Regions from separate parts of the Leifsonia sp. Soil_N53 genome, predicted to be linked through region 2. Evidence: predicted binding sites of a transcription regulator. Region 2 holds the regulator's gene; the other holds the start of a gene.
What was found. Region 2 encodes LexA, which represses DNA repair genes until DNA is damaged. Its sites were predicted from a motif close to TCGAACANNTGTTCGA; they were not measured.
Positions count from the first base shown of each region.

Region 1: the regulator LexA is predicted to act here: its motif matches at 1,500-1,515, upstream of uvrA (excinuclease ABC subunit UvrA).

Region 1 is NZ_JBDGMM010000064.1:291,517-294,920, forward strand. It holds gene uvrA (excinuclease ABC subunit UvrA) at 1-1,408, opposite strand, end outside; gene AC3A3H_RS14900 (hypothetical protein) at 1,618-2,169, opposite strand; gene AC3A3H_RS14905 (DUF58 domain-containing protein) at 2,166-3,404, opposite strand, start outside.
Region 2 is NZ_JBDGMM010000048.1:2,556-5,959, reverse strand. It holds gene metE (5-methyltetrahydropteroyltriglutamate--homocysteine S-methyltransferase) at 1-744, shown strand, start outside; gene AC3A3H_RS06410 (metallopeptidase family protein) at 833-1,183, shown strand; gene lexA (transcriptional repressor LexA) at 1,190-1,858, opposite strand; gene AC3A3H_RS06400 (LysM peptidoglycan-binding domain-containing protein) at 2,092-2,490, shown strand; gene AC3A3H_RS06395 (histidinol-phosphate transaminase) at 2,725-3,404, shown strand, end outside.

The DNA of each region.
Region 1 (3,404 bases), on a different contig from region 2:
CGGTCAGGTGCAGCTTCTCCATGAACGCGCGGGCGTCGGAGAGGCTGAGCAGCGATGCGTCGGCGATCGAGGCGCCGTGGACCAGCACCGAGAGCACCTCGGGCTTGAGCCGCTTGCCCTGGCAGACCGGGCAGGGCACCTCGCGGAGGTACTCGGCCCAGCGGGCACGCTGGGTGTCGGTCTCCGCCTGCATGTACTGGCGCTCGATGTAGGGCACGACGCCCTCGAAGCCGGACGTGTAGGACATCTCGCGGCCGTAGCGGTTCTTCCACCGCACCTTGACCTCGAAGTTGTCGCCGCGCAGGACGGCGTCCCGCACGTTCTCCGGGAGCTTCTTCCACGGAGTGTTCAGCGAGAAGCCGAGGTCGCGCGCGAGGCCGTCGAGCAGCTTCTCGTAGTAGTTGAAAAGGCCCTTGCCCTGCGTGGTCCACGGGACGATCACGCCCTCGGCGATGCTGAGCGAGTCGTCGCCGAGCAGGAGGTCGTCGTCCACCGACATGCGCGTGCCGAGGCCGGAGCACTCCGGGCAGGCGCCGAACGGCGCGTTGAACGAGAACGTGCGCGGCTCGATCTCGGTGAGCTGGATGGGGTGGCCGTTGGGGCAGGACAGCTTCTCGCTGAACGACTGCCACGCCGCAGGGCCCTCGCGGTCGACGAAGTTGACCTGCACCAGACCGTCGGTGAGCCGCAGCGCGGTCTCCAGCGAGTCGGTGAGCCGGCCGAGGATGTCGGGGCCCGCCACGAGACGGTCGACCACCACGGCGATGTCGTGCTTGTACTGCTTCTTGAGCGTGGGCGGCTCGCTGAGCTGGATCTGCTCGCCGTCCACCAGCGCGCGCGAGTAGCCGCTCGCGGCGAGCTCCTTGAAGAGGTCGACGAACTCGCCCTTCTTCTGCGAAATGACCGGGCTGACGACCAGGTAGCGCGTGCCCGGCTCCAGCTCCATGAGCTGGTCGGCGATCTGCTGCACCGTCTGACGCTGGATCTTCTCACCGCAGACCGGGCAGTGCGGCACGCCGATGCGCGCCCAGAGCAGGCGCATGTAGTCGTAGATCTCGGTGATCGTGCCGACCGTCGAGCGCGGGTTGCGGTTGGTCGACTTCTGGTCGATCGAGACCGCGGGACTCAGGCCCTCGATGAAGTCGACGTCGGGCCGGTCCACCTGGCCGAGGAACTGCCGCGCGTACGCGGACAGCGACTCCACGTACCGTCGCTGCCCCTCCGCGAAGATCGTGTCGAACGCGAGCGAGGACTTGCCCGACCCGGACAGTCCCGTGAAGACGACCAGCGAGTCGCGCGGGATCTCGAGGTCGACGTTGTGCAGATTGTGCACCCGTGCGCCGCGGACGCTGAGGTGCGAACCCACGACCTTGCTCGGACTGCTGCTTGCCGAACTCCTGCTGCTCAGAGTGCTCACTCGTTCCATTCTCCGCTATTCGCCGTCGCCCCACCTGCGAGTTCGCCCACCGCGCACGCGCGCGATGCCCCCGTCGGAGCGTTCGAAGCTTTGTTCGATTCTAACGCCTTGGACAGGGCATGTGCGACCACGCGCGAGCGTACGCCGGACCACCGACATTGGTGCCTGGGCCTGCCCCCGCGTGGCGGTCAGACCCGCGGTCAGGCCCGCGGTCTCGTCAGCAGCAGTGCCGCCAGGAGGGCGACGAGCCCGACGATCGCGGCGCCGGAGACGACGGCGAGCCAGGGCGCCGCCGACGCTCGGGCGACGAGCAGCAGCGCGATCGCGGCAGCCTGCACCGGCGCCTGGATCACAAGCAGCCGCCGGAGGGACGGCAGCAGCACGGCGGTCTGCAGCCGGGCACCGGCGGGGACGACGAGCATCCACGCGGCGAGCACGTGCAGCACGTGCACGGCGGCGATCAGCGCGAGCAGCCGGACGGTCAGCGTGCCCGGCTCCAGCAGCGTGGAAAACGCCAGCACCGCGATCAGCACCCACGCGACCCGCCAGCGCGGGACCGCGGCGGCGACGGCGGTCAGCAGCACCGCGAGCGCAGGCCACACTCCGCTCGGCGCGGTGGTGACGGCGAGCGGCACGGCGACGACCGCGAACGCGACGCGGAGGGACCAGCCGGGGACGGTGCGGCCCAGCTCCTGGGCCGGTCGGCCGGAGGCGGCGCCGGCTTCGGACTCCCGCCCGCCCGCGACACTCACGGCCGGCGCCTCGGCGTCGCCAGGCGCCGGAGCACCGCGTCCCGCTCCGGGGAGGACCACTCCAGCAGTTCCGCGCCCGCCGCTCGCAGCCGGTCCAGGCGAAGCGCGCGCTCCAGGTCGACGACGCGGAGGGCGAGGCGCTCCCGCGCCGGCAGTTCCGTCACGCTGCGCGGCGGCAGCACGTCCACCGCGATCACCCGGTGGCCGGCGGCGCGCCAGGTGAGCGCGAGCCGCGTGGCCTGGTCGTCCAGGAACGTCGACATCACGAACACGACCGCCCCCTGCGCGAGCCGGGGCGCCCTGGCCCGCTCGGTCGCCGAGCCGTGCGCGGTCGTCAGCTCCACGGCCCGCAGCACCCGGTGCAGGTGCCGCGACCCGGCGCGCGGCGGCAGCGCGCGACGCGCATCGGAGAGATCGTCGAAGCCTACCCGGTCGGAGGCGGCCGAGTACGCCCCGGCCAGCGACACCGCGGCCTCCCGCGCCAGATCCAGAGACGTCGCCCCCGGCCGCGGGTACGGCGCCGCCCAGCCGGCGACGGCGCCAGGGACGTCGTCGCGCGCGTCCAGCACGAGCTGGACCGCCGCATCGGAGGTCGCGGTCGTGCGGCGCACGTAGAGCTCGCCCGGGCGCTGGGCGAGGCGTGCGGTCGCCTTCCAGTCGATCCGGCGGAGCCGGTCCCCCGGGCGGAAGCGGTCGATGTCCCGGAACTCCCCGCCGTCGCCCGGGCGTGCGGACACATGGCCGCCGGTCAGCCCGAGCAGCCGCGCGGGCAGCGGGAGACTGCGCACCCGCTGCGACGCCGGCCGCACCACCCGCTCAGCGACGGCGGGCACGCCGGGATCGCCTGTCCACGCGGCGTCCGGGCCGATCCCCCGGGCGGCGATGGTCAGGATCCGCTGGGGCCCGGAGTGCGACACCGCGATGGCGAACCGCAGCCGGCGGGCGTTCCCCGGGGTGACGAACGCGTCCTCCGGCTCCCGGTCGGCGCGCCGGATCCGCAGCTGGACGCCGTCGACGCGTCCCTCCGCCTCCGCCACCGCGTCGACGCGCACCCGCCCGTCCGGGTCGTCGCCGCCGATGCCGACGCTCGTACGGGAGGCCGCGTCGCCGGGCCGCGACGACCAGCCGAGCACGGCGGCCAGCAGCAGCGGGGCCGCCACGAGCACCAGCTCCAACCGGGACATCACGAACGCGGCGACCAGGCACACCATCGCGACGATCGCGGCCGCGGTCAC
Region 2 (3,404 bases):
TACGGCTCGCGCTGCACGCGCCCGTCCATCCTGTGGGGCGACGTGTCCCGCCCGAAGCCGATCACCGTCGACTGGTCGACCTACACCCAGACGCTTACCGAGAAGCCGGTCAAGGGCATGCTGACCGGACCGGTCACCATCCTCGCCTGGTCGTTCGTGCGCGACGACCAGCCGCTCGGCGAGACCGCGCGCCAGGTCGCCCTGGCCCTGCGCGACGAGATCGCCGACCTGGAGGCCGCGGGCATCCGCGTCGTGCAGGTGGACGAGCCGGCGCTGCGCGAGCTGCTGCCGCTGAAGCGGGCGGACCAGTCGGACTACCTGGAGTGGTCGGTGGGCTCGTTCCGGCTCGCGACCTCCGGGGTGGAGGACGCGACGCAGATCCACACCCACCTCTGCTACTCGGAGTTCGGCGTGGTCATCGACGCGATCCGCAACCTCGACGCGGACGTGACCAGCATCGAGGCCGCCCGCAGCCGGATGGAGGTCGTCCACGACATCCAGCGCTCCGGCTTCGAGCACGGCATCGGCCCGGGCGTCTACGACATCCACTCGCCGCGCGTGCCCTCGGTCGCCGAGGTGACCGAGCTGCTGGAGACGGCGCTCAGCGCCATCCCGGGCCGTCAGCTCTGGGTGAACCCGGACTGCGGGCTCAAGACCCGCGGCTACGACGAGACGGTCGCGTCGCTGCGCAACATCATCGCGGCGACCCGCGACGTGCGGGAGCGGGCGGGCGTCACGGCCTGACCCGTCGATACGGCCGAGGCCGGGCGCCCGGTTCCGCTCTCCGCGGATCCGGGCACCCGGCCTCGCGTGCGTCCTGCATGATGGGCGCATGGTGCGCATCCCGGACGACGACTTCGAGACCCTGGTCGACGAGGTGTTCGACGGTCTGCCGGACGACATGGTGCGGCCGCTGGAGAACGTGGCGATCATCATCCAGGACCAGCCGCCCGGCGCACGACCGCGCCTGTACGGCCTCTACACCGGGCATCCGCTGACGCGCCGCGGCGTCTACGGGTTCGGCGAGCTGCCGGACCGGATCACGCTGTTCCGCAACAACCTCGAGGCGTCGTGCGAGACGGTCGAGCAGCTCCGCGAGCGCGTGCGTGTCACGCTCGTCCACGAGATCGGCCATTACTTCGGCCTCGACGACGCCCGCCTCCAGGAGCTCGGCTGGGCTTGACCGCCCTCAGACGGCGCGGAGGACCGCGACGACCTTGCCGAGGATGGTGGAGTAGTCGCCGAGGATCGGCTCGAAGTTCGAGTTGCGGGGGAGCAGCCAGGTGTGGCCGTCGCGCTGGCGGAACACCTTGACGGTGGCCTCCTCGTCGAGCATGGCCGCCACGATGTCGCCGTTCTCCGCCGTGTTCTGCGTGCGGACGACGACCCAGTCGCCGTCGCAGATCGCGGCGTCGATCATCGACTCGCCGACCACCTTGAGCATGAAGAGCTCGCCGTTGCCCACCAGCTGGCGGGGGAGCGGGAAGACCTCCTCCACCTGCTGCTCAGCGGTGATCGGGACGCCCGCGGCGATGCGGCCGACGAGCGGGACCATGGCGGCGTCGCCGACCGGGGTCTGGCTCTCGAAGTCGGGGGTGGCCGAAGGGACGTCGATGAGGATCTCGAGCGCGCGCGGCCGGTTCGGGTCGCGGCGCAGGTAGCCGCTCAGCTCCAGCTGGTTGAGCTGGTGGGTGACGGACGAGAGGCTGGAGAGGCCGACGGCGTCGCCGATCTCGCGCATGCTCGGCGGATAGCCCCGCTGGCTCACCGACCGCTGGATGACGTCGAGGATGGCGAGCTGTTTCTCGCTGAGGTTCTTGCGGCGCCGCGTGCGCGGAGCCTGATTCTCGTTCGACACGCTCGTCCCTTCGTGGCCGTCGCCGTCACCCGGAGGAACCGAATGTCGGTGGTGCCTGGTTGTCTTTCCTCCAGACAATCGAAACTGTATCCACAGTACGGCTGCCCGACAAACATGTGTTCGAGTGTGTCTCGAAATTCATGCGGGTTTTTTCACCCGGACGAGGATTGCGGTCTCGAACATTCGAAGATATATTCGGAACATGGCTTCGACCGAAGCCGTTGGAGGTCACGATGAGCACAGCAGTGATGAGCACAGCAGTGATGCACCACGTTGGGATGAACAACGTCGAGGTGAGTGGCGCACAGGCCGCTGGGCGTGTGCGGCTTCGGCTGACCCGGCGCGGGCGGTTCGTGCTGACGATGCTCGCGGCACTGCCGATCGTGATCGGGGCGTTCGTGTTCGCGCTCAACGGCGGCGGCGCGGCTGCGACCGGTGAGCAGACGCACGCGACGTTCCATTACGTGACCGTGCAGTCGGGTGACTCGCTGTGGTCGGTCGCCTCGCGACTGGCGCCCAAGGCCGATCCGCGTGACGTGATCGCCGACCTGGTGAACCTCAACGGTCTGTCGTCCGCCGTGGTCACGCCCGGCCAGCAGCTGGCGATCCCGGCACAGTACGACGCGAAGTAGGGGGGCGGGCGCCGTTGGTGCTTCGCCGCCAGGACCACCCCGCGGCGACGGCGCCGCCACCTCCTCGATGCACTCGCCTTCAGGAGAAACGGCACGACATGCCCCACGATCTCCTGCGGTTGGGGGTTCGGCAGGAGATTTGGGTGGGTTCTCCTTTCTGCGGGAGGGGGCGCGGCGGGTGCAGCGGGGCGTCATACGGCGGGAGCGTTCAGCGGCGCTGGTTAGCATTGAGAGGTGACCTCTCTCTCCGATCTTCCGATCCGTGATGACTTGCGCGGTCGCACCCCGTACGGGGCGCCGCAGAAGGTCGTGCCCGTCGCGTTGAACGTGAACGAGAACACACATCCCGTTCCGGAGGACGTCGCCGCCGACATCGTTGCTCGGGTCGCCGTCGCGGTGACAGGGGTGAACCGCTACCCGGATCGCGAATTCACCGAGCTGCGGGAGGCGTTCGCCCGCTACCTCGGGCACGGGCTGACGGCCGAGCAGCTCTGGGCCGCCAACGGGTCCAACGAGGTGCTGCAGCACATCCTGCAGGCGTTCGGCGGACCGGGACGCAGCCTGCTCGGGTTCGCGCCCACCTACTCCATGTACCCGCTGCTCGCCTCCGGAACCGGCACGAGCTGGATCGCGGCCGGTCGGGATGCGGACTTCGAGCTGTCGCCGGAGACCGCGGCGGCCGCGGTGCGCGAGCACGATCCGGACATCGTGATCCTGTGCTCACCGAACAACCCGACCGGGACTCCGCTCTCGCTCGAGACGATCGAGGCCGTCTACGCTGCCGCGCGCGGCATCGTGATCGTGGACGAGGCGTACGCGGAGTTCATGCCGGAGGGGGAGCGGTCGGCGCTCACGCTGCTCCCGGGCCGCGAGCGGCTGCTGATCTCCCGGACCATGAGCAAGGCGTTCGCGTT